Regions from separate parts of the Neptunomonas japonica JAMM 1380 genome, predicted to be linked through region 1. Evidence: riboswitches for the same ligand, from Rfam matches in the RefSeq annotation. Region 1 holds a riboswitch; each other region holds the start of a gene.
The links. Region 1 has a riboswitch for cobalamin ahead of NEJAP_RS15140 (cobaltochelatase subunit CobN). Riboswitches for the same ligand answer to the same signal wherever they lie in the genome.
Positions count from the first base shown of each region.

Region 1 (4,503 bases):
TAAGGTAGGGTTAGATGAGAAAGTGCGTAAGAATGCACATTATGATGTGGAAGCGTTTATCTACTATAAGCGCAGTCTTTATCTTTTCACTAAAAACCGTTCTAGCCCGTTTGATGGTAAAACGCGGCTTTATCGAATAGGTGATTATGCGGCAAATTTTACCGCGCAATACATCAATGAATTTTCGACATGCGCTACCATTAAAGAACTATGCTGGGTTACATCGGCAGCGCTAAGCCCCGATAGAAGTAAATTAGTGCTGCTTGATTCAGAGCGCTTATGGTTGTTTGAGAACTGGCAGGGAGATGATTTTTTCTCTGGGGACGTGTACCAAATTGATCTTGGTATCGTGACTCAAAAAGAGGCTGTTGCCTTTTATACGGACAATATTATTGTTTTTGCCGATGAAGTATTTAGCGGAATTGGTGGTAATGGTTATGTCATTAGATTAGACAAAGTTAAGAAAAAATTGATTCAGAAATCTGGAAAACTGATTAATGCTCCGGCTGCAAAAACGACGTTACCAATAGAACAAAACGAGCTAAAAACGTCGTCACAAAAGTAGGTGAAGATCTGACGTCCTGCCAGACCTTTACATAAGATTTGAGCCGCTATTAGTGGCTTTCTGCCTTATTTTTAAGTGACTTAAAATGTTCGATATGCTGGTCTAAATTTTCTTCCAGCATTTCAGAGTACTGATTTGTGAACCATGATAAAGCATCATTGCGTTCTGCCGCTAAATCCTTCGATTTATACGCAGTTTCATGAGCACTAAAACGTGCTGCTGCATAGCGTAATGCAGCCCCTACATCTTCCAAGTCCTTATTGTCTGATGTCACTAGGCGGTTGGCTACATCAATAAATTCATCGGCCATTTTAAACAAGTTTGCAGCAGCTTCTTTATCAATCATTCTGTGACTACCTAACTAAGTTGGGTTGTTATTAAGAGGCAAAACAACCTCCTACTTATTTTTGGTGTACTTTACAGTGGGTATTAGGGCGGTGCAATTGTGCTTGAAAGTTCGAGTACCGTGTTAGAGATGAGCAACTTCTTTTTGGATGGCGGCAATATCATCATGCAAGGCTTTTGCTTTTGGAGTTAGGCTCATCATATCTGACTCTTTTACGCAAAAGTGTTTTGCCTAGAAAAATAATCTAAGGCGCTGTTAAGTTATTGAGTGCGCTAGTGAGTCAGCGTAATCTTCCCCAATGTTGTTTAACTTTTTAAAGGGTAATAGTTAGTTATGCAGGTGCGGGATTGTCGATCACAATTTTGGCAAGGGGTAAGAGATCTGATGCCGTTGGTGTCAGGCGTGTTGCCGTTTGGTTTAATTGTGGGTGCTAACGGTGTGGCTTTGGATATGAGCCCCGAGTTAATCATGGGAATGACAGTGTTGTTTTTTGCTGGATCAGCACAGTTAGCCGCGATGCAGCTTATTCAAGAAAATGCAGCATTTGTGGTCATTGTCTTAACCACAGTCGTGATTAATTTACGTTTTGCCATTTATAGTGCGACATTTGCGCCGCTATTTTATCCGCTAAAGAAACGCTTCCGGTTACCCTTTGCGTATCTCTTATGCGATCAGGCCTATGGCTTGTGTATCACACCTGATCAGCAACAACGTACGGATGCAGAACGTATTAGTTATTACTTAGGCACTGCGGTGGCATTGTGGGTTAGTTGGGTGTTGTCGGTAATACTCGGTATTGCAGTGGGAGCCAGTATCCCGCCGCAATGGATGCTTGGTTTTACTATTCCGTTGGCGTTTTTGGCGATGCTAATGTCGACGATTACTAATCGTTTGTTGTTAATTGTTGCTGTGGTTTCAGGGCTAGCCGCTATATTTTTACAGGGACTTCCTTATAACTTAGGCTTTATTTTGGCGATTGTTGCTGGGGTTGTTGCGGGATTGATATTACCGCGTATCGCTGGTCGTTCTTTTAATTCAGTGATGGGGCGCCCACATGAATGAGTGGAGTTTGTGGGGACTGTTTTTTATATGTGGCCTAGCTACCTTCTTAATACGCCTTTCTTTTATTCAGCTACATGGCAAGCTAGGGCCACTACTTGCCCGCTGTCAGCCGGTACTCTTATTGTTACCTCCAGCGATTTTAGCCGCTTTATGTATTCCTCCGATTGTTTTTAGTAAACAAGTTGATGGCTTACAAGTGGAGTTGGCGCAAATTCTTGCGGGCTGTGTGGCTGTTGTTTTGGCTAGCTATTTTAAAAGTTTGCTTTGGCCTATTTTGGGCGGTATGACTTTTTTATGGGGCTATCGCTGGTTAATCGGTTAAAACGAAAATAGAAACCACTGATAGTGAAGTGCTTAATACCTAAATAAGGAGATTTAAATGGTAACCTGTTATTTACGCTATGTGGTTGACCCGTACAAGCTTGTTGAGTTCGAAAAATACGCAAAAATGTGGATCCCTTTGGTTAATAAGTTTGGCGGCGTTCACAATGGATATTTTCTGCCGTCAGAGGGGGCAAACAATATAGCGCTGGCATTATTTACGTTTCCAAGCTTGGCCGAATATGAGCAATATCGTATTGATTCGTTCAATGACCCTGAATGTCTTGCCGCTTTTGATTATGCGAAAAGTACTCGATGCATTTTGAGCTTTGAGCGTAGTTTCTTTAAGCCAGTATTTGAGTGATAAGAGGCAGAATCTATACACTTCATAGAAAAGAAGCCTACCAGAATATCCCCTCAGCGCTCTTTGGGGCGCCGATCACCTCCCTTGTTTGAACTCTGACCGGGCATTCATCAGGATTGCCCTAATTGACTTAATTTTACATGACCTGTACAAACACCCGCGTTACTGAGCTGTTGATTCAATCGACGCTCTCATGGAACCCGGTGTGAATCCGGGGCTGTTCCCGCAACTGTAATTGCTTAGTTCTTTGCTAATGCAAAAGCCAGATACATGAATCAGTAATCTTAAACTATGCACCGGGCGGGAAAACGCGGTATGACATGTTCTGATAAGTATTATCAGTGGCATACGTTCGTCTCCTTTTACGCCATCACCTGGAGATTAACATTTATGCGTTTGTTAATACTGACGCTTCTACTTCTCATGCAGACAACAACTCACGTTGTTTGGGCTGCTGAGCCTACGCAAAACAAACAAGACTATTTACTGGTGTTGGTTTCCCAGCGCAATGCCGAGACGGTTGCGGAGGCCGCTCGCCAGTTTATCCAGCGTTATCCTCAACTGGTTATCAAAGCGCGTACAGATGCTCAATTGCGCCAGTTGCCTGAACAGCAAACCGCCGATTTGATTAACAACAGCCTCGCCATATTAGCGATGGGCCTCTATGGTCCCAGTGTCGCTGAATTACAGCCACTATTACGCCAGGTACAAAAACCATTACTCGTGCTCAATAGTGATCACCGTCTAGTAAAGCTTAGCCAACTCGAACACAGATCTGTGTTTGATAATGACCAACAGTTACGTGAGATAAGCAAAGCCCATCCTGATAATGACTTTGATGGTTGGTTGAATCAGCAGTTACAGCAGTACCCAAATCAAGCCCAGTGGATTAGAGCACGTAGTTACTGGCAGGCAGGGGGTAGTGAAAACACTAGCCTACTTTTTAGCTGGGTTTATCACCGTCTGGGCGCCGCGACTCACATTGAAACTCCCTCTCCCGTTCCTCGGTTAAGGTGGTTATATAAAGGGCAACTCAGTACTGAAATGCCTGCTGTAAGCGTTAAACCACTGCTGGTGGTTATTGACCATGCGGGGGGCGGGCGTCCTGCTGATGCCGCGATGTTGCGCGGTTTGTGTGAGCAGGCACGAGAGCGAAACGGTAGCGACTGTTTGACTGCTCTAGCTTACTGGGGAGAGGCCGGTGTTGATGCTGTAGAGCAGCTAAAGCCTTACAGTAAGCAGCTAAGCGCTATTGTTATGCTACAAGACTTTGTTATTGGTGGAGGTGAGGGGCGCGGAGCCGTTACTGAGGTTCTTAAGCAGCTAAATGTGCCGGTGATTAAAGCCATTAAACTGCGAGACCGTACCGCGCTGGAGCGCCACTTATCTTCGGATGGACTCGCGCAAGAGAAGGTTTACTATCAGGTAGCAATGCCCGAATTACAGGGGGCCAGCCAACCTTTGGTTATCGCAACCGCTGGAGATAACATCGATGATCCAATCTCCGGTATCCGAGTGCAGGCAATTGCTCCATTGGCAGAGGGTATTGATACTCTATTAGCGCGTGCCAAGCGTTGGCAAGCCTTGCAAACTAAGGCTAACAACGATAAGCGTATCGCTATTATTTATTACAACCATCCTCCTGGACGCCACAATATTGGTGCGGATAACCTCGATGTTCCCGCGTCGCTCTGGCAGATTCTGCAGCAACTTAAGGCTGATGGATACGACACAGGCGAGTTACCGGCATCCCAGAAAATATTGCTGGATATGATGCAGGAGCGCGGAGTTAATCTTCCTCGGGATGTTCATGCACTCAAAACGATGAGCCAGAAAATCACTAAA
Region 1 is NZ_AP014546.1:3,229,875-3,234,377, reverse strand. It holds gene NEJAP_RS15165 (hypothetical protein) at 1-565, shown strand, start outside; gene NEJAP_RS15160 (DUF3144 domain-containing protein) at 615-911, opposite strand; gene NEJAP_RS15155 (AzlC family ABC transporter permease) at 1,296-1,973, shown strand; gene NEJAP_RS15150 (AzlD domain-containing protein) at 1,966-2,295, shown strand; gene NEJAP_RS15145 (NIPSNAP family protein) at 2,353-2,658, shown strand; cobalamin riboswitch at 2,818-2,951, shown strand; gene NEJAP_RS15140 (cobaltochelatase subunit CobN) at 3,049-4,503, shown strand, end outside.

Region 2 (4,503 bases), 190 kb from region 1:
AGACAAGCCTCTTGAAGACAAGGATTTTACTTGTTTTAACCAGTTTGTGATTCAATCCAAAATAGCGCTTTCCCATAAGGCATAGCGTTACTAGAAAGCTTTGAATAATAGAGTCTTAGGCTGGTTTAGGCTGGTTTCTTGGCTGCCAAAATACTTCCGTTGCTCCCGCTCTGCGAGCTAAGACTCTGGCGCAGACAAAGAGTAGGTCAGATAAGCGGTTTAGGTAGATTGCTCCTGTTGAGTTTTGCTCTTCAGCATTGCATAAGCGAATCATTTGGCGTTCTGCGCGGCGGCAGATGCTTCTTGCTTGGTGGCAGTAAGCTGCGCTACGGCTACCGCCTGGTAGTATAAACTCTGTTAATGGCGGTAATTGCTCATTTAAGTCGTCAAGGTGATTCTCTAGTTCGCTGATCATTTCAGGTGTTATCGCATGATAATCGGGATTAGCCATGGCCATCTCACCACCTAAGTCAAAGAGATCATTCTGCAATTGAAAAAAGATAGCTGATATTGGGTCCTCTGCGGTTAATTCCGCTCGCAGTACGCCTAAAACAGAATTGAGTTCGTCAATGTCTCCCAGCGTTTCAATACGCTCAGAGGTTTTCGATACACGCCGGCCATCAGCAAGGCCTGTCTCGCCTTTGTCGCCGGTACGGGTATAGATTTTGGTGAGTCGATTGGCCATTTTTTTATCCCGAGTAATCAGGGCTGGTATTTCCAGCCCTATGTGCCGCTATTTAAAAAGAATAGCCTACATTAAAGAGTAGGTTTCGCTCGGGCGCTGGGTAATGGTACGCAGAGCCAAAAGAGGAACCTACATATGCGTCATATTTTTCATTGAATAAATTGTTAACAGTTAGCTGGCTTGTCCAGTGGTTATGCTGCCATTTTAATGAGGCATTCATAAGGACGATACTGTCGGTTTTGCTTAATGTATTGGCATCATCGCCTGCTAAATAACGTTCGCCAGTATATTGCCCATCGAGGTAGAGATTCCATTGCTGATTAAAGCGATAATTCACAAATAGATTAAGTGTATGTTGTGCAACAAAAGGCACTTCATTCCCTTTAAACGAGCCGGCTAATAATTCCGAGTCGGTATAGGTGTAGGTGCCACCTATGTTGATATTCTGCATCAAGGCGTGCTCTACGCTGAGGATAACACCTCTGCGAAGTGAGCGATCTAAGTTTAAGTTCGCTCCCCAACCGCCATTGGCTGCTGAATCAAACAAAATCTCATTATTTAACTCTAATCTGTACAAGTTCAGCATTAATTTGGTTTGTTGATAGCGCCCTTTCCAGCCGAGCTCCCATGATGTTCCTTTTTGTGGTTTCAGGAAGCTAATGTTAGGGAGGGTATAACCATTTTCTTCAATTGCTGCGAAACGAACATTCTCATCACGTCTTAGAAAAAACTGGTGGTTAGATTTTGGTCTCCAATTAATGGCGAATTCTTTCACAAAGGCTGAATCTGAGTGATCGCTGTTGGAGACACGGTTGCTATCTTTTATACGAGTGTCTCGTGCGCCGAAAGTTGCAAAAACCTGAGCACTTATAGGGTGGATGACTTGCGCATATAACGCGTGCGAAACTTGCCGGCTATTTGTTGTTCCTAGTGCATTATTAGCTTGGAAATCACTGCCGCGATAGTCATATCCTGTTGTCAGAATTGTATCGCCATGAAGTGTAGGCAAGTGGGCGGAAATACGAGGAGTAAATGAATTTACCCGGGTGTCCTGACGAGAGTTGCTGCCATAGAGGTAGCCCTTGCCGTTGCTATCTCTTTGGCTGAGTTCTGCATTTAATGAAAAGTGTTCAGATGCTGATTGAGATAATGTTATTTCATTCACAATAACGTCTGCGTTAAAGAAGTCGTTAGGTGTGTTTGTTGCTTGGGGTTTAGTAAGAGCTTGATAATCACTTAAGGAACCCGGCAAGCGTTGATTATCATGGATAACCTGATGTGATATGCCGATTTCACCTGTGTTATAGCGATATGATAATCCAGCGTTTACACGCCCATACTCAGTGTCACTGTTATCACGATAGCCATGACTTGTATTCCTGTTCGCGTTGACGCGTACTCCCAGGCCATTATCATAACGTTGATCAAAACCTACAGAAAACTTGGCTGTGTCATATGAGCCCATTGAAAGCTGAATCTGAGCGTTTGAGCCTTCAATAGAGCGAGTAATGATATTAATTACGCCGCCGACGGCATTCTGCCCATATAATACCCCCGCACTGCCTTGCAGTACTTCAATTCTATCTACATTATTTAGAGAAATAATACTGAGGTCGGGGGCTTCTAGTGTAGGGTTGTTAAGTGGTCTGCCATTCACCAAAATCAATACGTTTTGACTAGTATTTTCTCCAAAGCCACGCATGGAAACGACGCCATCATTACTATTACCTGTATAGTTTTGTGTGATCTGGACTGCGCCGCTACTGCGCAGTGCTTCAAAGATATTGGCAGCACCACTCGCGCTGATTTGTTGGTGCGTAATGACGTTGACTGATTTTCCCGACATCTCTTCTGATAATAATGAACGTGTACCTGATACCGTTATATGAAGGGGTTGGTTGGTTATTGAAGAGGCAAAAGAAATAGATGGCATATTAGCTAACGCTACTACTGCTAGCATAGGTGTTAATCGATACATGTAAAACCTCAGGGTATGCACCCGCCGCGCATTGAGTTGGATGAGAAGCAGGCCGGTATCCGGACTCTCAATCTTGTATGGATCGATTACCGTTGCGGGGGCAGTGTCGGCTTTGTATTGGCTTTATGGCTAGCGTCATACGCACCGTTCTTCCCGTTTAACCTTATTAGAGGCACCTGGATGGCTGGGGCGAAGTTTACAGGGAGGTTTTTCGTGATGCAATGTAAGGGGGAGGGATGTAGGCTGTGCACAAATGGTTTGTGAACAGCCACTTTTTTATCGTCTAGCTATCATAACTTTCGGCAAAATTACGGATGTCATGCGATAGTTTCTCGATACGGTCGGCTGCTTTTTCGAGTTCTTCAAGCACGGCAGTGCTGATAGCTGATTCTACAATCAATTCTAATGCTGAAAAATTCGAGTCGCCAATCTGGCTTTGCAGTTCTGTTGATAATTTCCCTTTAAAGGACTCAACAACATTATGTGAGTGCTGCGTTTGCTTCTGAGACATGGTTCTACCTCCGTGTTATGTATTGTCAGGCAAGAAAATATGTTCATCTTGCTCATGAATGTCGCGTGCATTACCAACAATAAGTGGATCGGGTGTTAGGTCGATATCCGGATTTTTATTGGGATAAGGAAGAGAGCTCAAGACAAAGCGCATGGCATTAATACGTGCACGTTTCTTATCGTCTGATTTGATAACCGTCCAAGGAGCATCTGCTGTATCAGAATAAAAGAACATCGCTTCTTTTGCTTCTGTGTATGCATCCCACTTATCAAGTGATGCAAGATCAATTGGGGATAATTTCCATTGCTTCAGTGGTGCCACTTTGCGTGCTTGGAATCGTTCAAACTGCTCATCACGGCTAACTGAAAACCAGAATTTATAAAGTCTAATACCGCTACGAACCAGCATGCGTTCAAAGTCAGGTGTTTGGCGCATAAATTCAAGATATTCTGCTGGAGAGCAGAAATTCATAACTCTTTCAACACCGGCTCGGTTATACCAAGAGCGGTCAAACAGCAGAATTTCCCCTTTGGTTGGAAGGTGTTTGACGTAACGCTGGTAGTACCATTGACCTTTTTCTTCTTCGGTAGGTTTTTCTAAAGCGATAACTCTAGCGCCACGAGGGTTTAGGTGTTCCATAAAGCGCTTGATCGTTCCCCCTTTACCTGCGGCATCACGACCTTCAAATAGGATGACAATTCTCTCTCCGGTTTCACGCGCCCAGCTCTGCATTTTGAGTAGCTCAATTTGCAGATCTTTTTTAGTGGCTTCGTACTCTTTGCGGGAGATTCGCTTTTGAGTATTGGTGTTATTTTCTTCTTGTTGTTCTGCTGATGCTGAGTCATTCAGCTCAGATGCAGCCTCAAGTGTTTCAATAGCTTCTTGCGCGGGGGCTTTTACCAGATCATCCATCATTGTCTCCTTTGAAGATTGTTTATGATTAATAATTATCCTCTCTCTAGGGACAAATCCTTTGATCCGAGTCACTTAATTAGTGATATTTGATGTAAATGTTACGAAATGTCATTTTTGATAGGTAAATATAGAAATATTTTGTATTCAGTTCTAGTCTCGATATAGTTTGTTATTTTTTTGGCGCTAAGCTGTTGATAAAAAAGTACTGAATAAATATAGGTTTATAGTAATGTGCACTCACCTGATTAACGTATGGAATCCAGTTAAACTATGAAATCACAGTCACACAACCCAAAAGAATCTGTGGAAAAATCTGAGTTATATCAGGCATTATCGGCTTCGCGTACTTCCTTTGTATCAACTGGGGTTTTTAGCTTTTGCATCAATATTTTGATGCTGGCACCTGTTATCTAC
Region 2 is NZ_AP014546.1:3,035,994-3,040,496, reverse strand. It holds gene NEJAP_RS14205 (HDOD domain-containing protein) at 1-85, shown strand, start outside; gene NEJAP_RS14200 (cob(I)yrinic acid a,c-diamide adenosyltransferase) at 116-685, opposite strand; gene NEJAP_RS14195 (TonB-dependent receptor family protein) at 738-2,663, opposite strand; cobalamin riboswitch at 2,696-2,858, opposite strand; gene NEJAP_RS14190 (phosphatase) at 2,947-3,174, opposite strand; gene ppk2 (polyphosphate kinase 2) at 3,190-4,086, opposite strand; gene NEJAP_RS14180 (type I secretion system permease/ATPase) at 4,360-4,503, shown strand, end outside.
Region 2: it holds a riboswitch for cobalamin, as region 1 does, so the genes downstream of both, NEJAP_RS14195 (TonB-dependent receptor family protein) here and NEJAP_RS15140 (cobaltochelatase subunit CobN) in region 1, are expected to answer to the same signal.

Region 3 (4,503 bases), 1.2 Mb from region 1:
CATGATGACTTTCTCATTTTAGCTGAGCAGTTTGGCGAGCAAATTCCAAGTGTGCGTGGTTACGTGCAGTTATCAGATAAGGCAAATGCTGCACAAACTAGTTTAAATACCTTGGGTGAGTATGAGGCATTGTTGGCTAGCGCATCTGCTCAGTATGATTTCCCAGATTTTGATGAGAACTCAATAGCGACTACTTTTTATACTACCGGTACTACGGGGAATCCAAAAGGCGTTTACTTTTCGCACCGCCAGCTCGTGTTACATACATTGAATATGGCTGCGACGTTAGGCTGTTACGAAGGTCAGCCTTTGTTGCGCTCAAACGATGTCTATATGCCGATGACACCGATGTTCCATGTGCATGCGTGGGGTGTTCCTTACACGGCAACCATGCTAGGTATTAAGCAAGTGTATCCGGGCCGCTATGAACCAAATAAGCTGGTTGAGCTGTTTGCCAAAGAGAAGGTGACTTTTTCGCATGGTGTCCCCACAGTCTTACAGATGATTCTTGATAGTGATGCCGCTAAAACGACCGACTTAACGGGTTGGAAAATGCTTACTGGCGGTAGTGCGCCAACCTTGGGTATGGCGAAGCATATGGCAGAACGGGGCATTGAGTTTTTCACCGCTTATGGTATGTCTGAAACCTGCCCACTATTAACGGCGACCTATTTACATCATGATGATCTTGCTCAACCCATGGAAGAGCAAATGTCTGAGAGGATTAAAACCGGTGTGCCAGTTGGCTTGGTTGATCTGCGCATTGTAGACCCGGCGGGTAACGAGGTTATCCATGATGGAGAAGCGATGGGTGAGGTTGTAGTACGTGCACCGTGGTTAACACAGGGCTATTACAAAGAACCCGAAAAAAGTGATGAGCTCTGGGAAAACGGCTGGTTACATACCGGAGATGTGGCTTCTATATCACCTGATGGTACGTTAGAGATTAAAGACCGTATTAAGGATGTGATTAAGACCGGTGGTGAGTGGATCTCTTCTCTAGAATTAGAAAATCTGATTAGCCAAAGTGAAGCGGTGAATCAGGTCGCTGTTGTAGGTGTACCCGATGTACGTTGGGGGGAGCGTCCGTTTGCGATGATTGTTCCTGCAGAAGGTCACTCAATTGATGCGGAGGATATTCATAAGCATCTTCAGCAATATGTGGCGAGTGGCCAAATTGCTAAGTGGGCTATTCCTGAGCGTGTCAGTATTGTTGACGAGATACCTAAAACCAGTGTTGGTAAGATCAATAAGAAATTGATTCGTGATCAAGTCGATAACTAATTAAATGCAAACTATTTAAGCGCTTCATAAAGCCAGTTAATTGTAATAGTTATTTTTTACTTCCTCTCAAGCGCGTTTTACGCGCTTGTTTTTTATCAGCCTTGATAAAAATCATAGATGAATAGAATGCGGTTTATCGTTAAATTTATTCATGACTTTTGATGTTGACCCCACAGGTTCATCTCCCTAGAATGCACACAGTTTTTGGTAATCCTGTTTTAAATCGGGATTTTAAACGGGAAGTTGGTGCGTTCAGCTTTAGCAAGCAAAGCCAACACTGCCCCCGCAACGGTAATCGAGTTAAGGCATTACAAAAGCCACTGTGTCATACATGGGAAGGCGTAATGTTGGGATAATTATCCTCTCGTAAGTCCGGAGACCGGCCACAAACATTACTCAGTCGGCATAGCGGAGGGCTAATGCAACGGTGCACATTCTTGTCGTTTCAGTTCTAGCTTGCTAGTGCCTGCTTTGCGGTTGTCGTGTTTCTGTTCATTCCTGCTCGTTAATGCCATTAATTTTATTGGCGTGCGGCGGGCACGTACAGGACACCATCTGAACCATGAAAAAACTTTCCAACACCGTTTTAGCAACGGCGTGCTGTTATTCCTCTTTGGTTGCAGCCCAAACAACCAATCTTAATGAAATATTAGTAACAGCTTCTCGTACTGCTCAGTCTGTTGATGAAACGCTGGCTTCAGTTACCTTAATAACACGTAAAGATATTGAGCGTTCACAAGCAATTACAGTGGCTGATATTTTACAAAAAACTCCCGGTGTAATGATTACCAACAGAGGTGGTATTGGTAAATCCAGTAGTATTTTCCTACGCGGCACATCGTCTAAAAATTCATTGATTGTGATTGATGGTATCCGTGTTGGTTCAGCTACGCTAGGGCAAGTAAGTGTTGAGGAACTTAATCTTAGTCAGATTGAACGTATTGAGATTGTTCGTGGACCACGTTCATCTTTGTATGGTTCGGATGCTGCCGGTGGCGTTATCCAAATTTTCACACGCCGTGGTGCGGGTAGGCTGACGCCTTCTTTTACCATTTCAGCAGGCTCAGATGGTACATCTTTAGCTGAAGTTGGTTTGCAGGGTGGTGATCAAAACCGTTGGTTTAATGTAACTGCATCAGGCATTACGACGGATGGGTTTGATGCAAAAACGACGGGAAATATCGACGATGATGGTTATCACAATCAAGGCTTACATTTACGACTGGGGCAGCGTTTTGATGGAGGCCATGAGCTTGAAGGCTTTTTTTCTATCACTGATTCTGAAAGTGAATATGATGACTTTAGTTCGGATCGAAGCGATACGCTAACTAAAGTCATGGGTGCAAGTGGCACTTTTGCTGTATCTGATATGTGGCTTGTTAATGTGTCTGCAGGTCGAAGCTGGAACAAGACAAAAGCATTTTCTGGTAGCGCATTTAAAAGCCGTCATGAGACAGTACGTGACTCTTTTACTATTCAAAACGATCTGTTAATAAGTGATGATAATCAGCTTATTTTTGGTTTGGACTACATAAACGATCAAATAGACACAAACAATGCTTATGTTGTGACTGATCGCAACAACTGGGCAGGTTTTGCTCAATACCAGCTAACATTAGGCAAATCTGATCTGCAGTTCAGTGCTCGTGTTGATGATAACGAGCAATTTGGTTCCTACACAACAGGCGGTATTGCTTGGGGAATTCCATTAAATAATAACCTCAAGCTGGTTACTTCTTATGGAACCGCTTTTAAAGCACCTTCGTTTAACGATTTGTACTATCCTTCAGATGCCTACGGGGGCGGTAATGCTGATCTTGTACCAGAAGAATCAGACACCTTTGAGTTGAGCTTGAGAGGGAAGTATCAGGACGTTAATTGGCAAGCCTCACTTTATCAAACAACCTTTAAAGACATGATTGCGTGGGCGCCTTCGCCAACGGTTCTATATCCCTACAGATGGTTACCTAGCAATATCAACTCAGCACGCATCCGTGGATTAGAGCTAAGTGCTGATTATCAATGGCAGCAATGGTTGCTGAGCGGTAATCTTTCATTTCTTGATCCTGAAGTCCGTTCAGGTGCTAATAAGGGTAACCGTTTAGCACGTCGAGCTGACAGAATTCTCAATCTTAATCTTGATCGTAATTTTGGTGCACTGACTTTAGGTGCAACATTACATGCTGAAGGTCGTCGTTATACCAGCGATAGTAATACAAGCTCTTTAGAAGGCTTTGGTACTGTCGATCTGCGTGCAACGTATCAGTTAGCACCGGCATGGCAAGTACGCGCCAAGCTAAGCAACTTACTAGATAAGCAGTATCAAACCATTAGTGGTTATAACCAGGCGGGTTCAACTGCCTTGTTTACACTGGCTTATCAACCTCAATAATTCGTGTTAATAAATGTATTTAATTACATTAACTTAACAGCATTAGTTCAACTTACTTAAGAGATATCTGTCATGATGAATATTCAACCACGATCACAATTGATGATCGGTGCATTTTTGATTTTGCTGATGGCAGTGACACGTGGCCATCATTTCGCATCCATCGATCATTTGCCGAGTGCCTCTTGGGCTGTTTTTTTTCTGGCAGGTATCTTCCTTAAGCCGTTATGGTCTTTTCCGTTGCTGATTTTGGAGGCTTTTCTTCTTGATTTTGCAGCAATCACTTTTGGTGGCGTTAGTTCATTTTGCGTAACACCCACTTATATCATGTTGGTTCCTGCTTATGCTTCTATGTGGTGGGCAGGGCGCTGGTATGCCAAACGCCACCAAGAAACATGGGGTAGTTTGTTAACGATGTTTAGTAGCTTAATACTCGGAACCGCTGTTTGTCAGATTATCTCCAGTGGCAGCTTCTATTTTTACTCTGGTCGCTATACAGACCCAACTATGGCTGAAATGCTAAATCGTTTGGTTAAGTACTCGCCTTCGCAGTTTGAAGCCGTATTTTTCTATGTCGGTTGTGCAATTGCTACTTACTTGTTTCTGGGTTGGTTTAACCGAACTCGTCACTCTGGAGCTGAAACTTTATGAGTGATAAACACTTGTCTGATTCATCTGAGTTAACGGAAGAACAGCAGCGAGAAGAACGTTACCTCGCTCGTATGAAACGTAAAAAAGAGATAATAGATCAGTCTATTGCGCGTGCTGATCAAGATCGCGGCGTATGCCTTGTTCATACCGGTAATGGTAAAGGCAAGAGCAGTTCG
Region 3 is NZ_AP014546.1:2,009,017-2,013,519, forward strand. It holds gene NEJAP_RS09415 (fatty acid--CoA ligase) at 1-1,284, shown strand, start outside; cobalamin riboswitch at 1,473-1,687, shown strand; gene NEJAP_RS09420 (TonB-dependent receptor domain-containing protein) at 1,847-3,676, shown strand; gene NEJAP_RS09425 (hypothetical protein) at 3,749-4,327, shown strand; gene cobO (cob(I)yrinic acid a,c-diamide adenosyltransferase) at 4,324-4,503, shown strand, end outside.
Region 3: it holds a riboswitch for cobalamin, as region 1 does, so the genes downstream of both, NEJAP_RS09420 (TonB-dependent receptor domain-containing protein) here and NEJAP_RS15140 (cobaltochelatase subunit CobN) in region 1, are expected to answer to the same signal.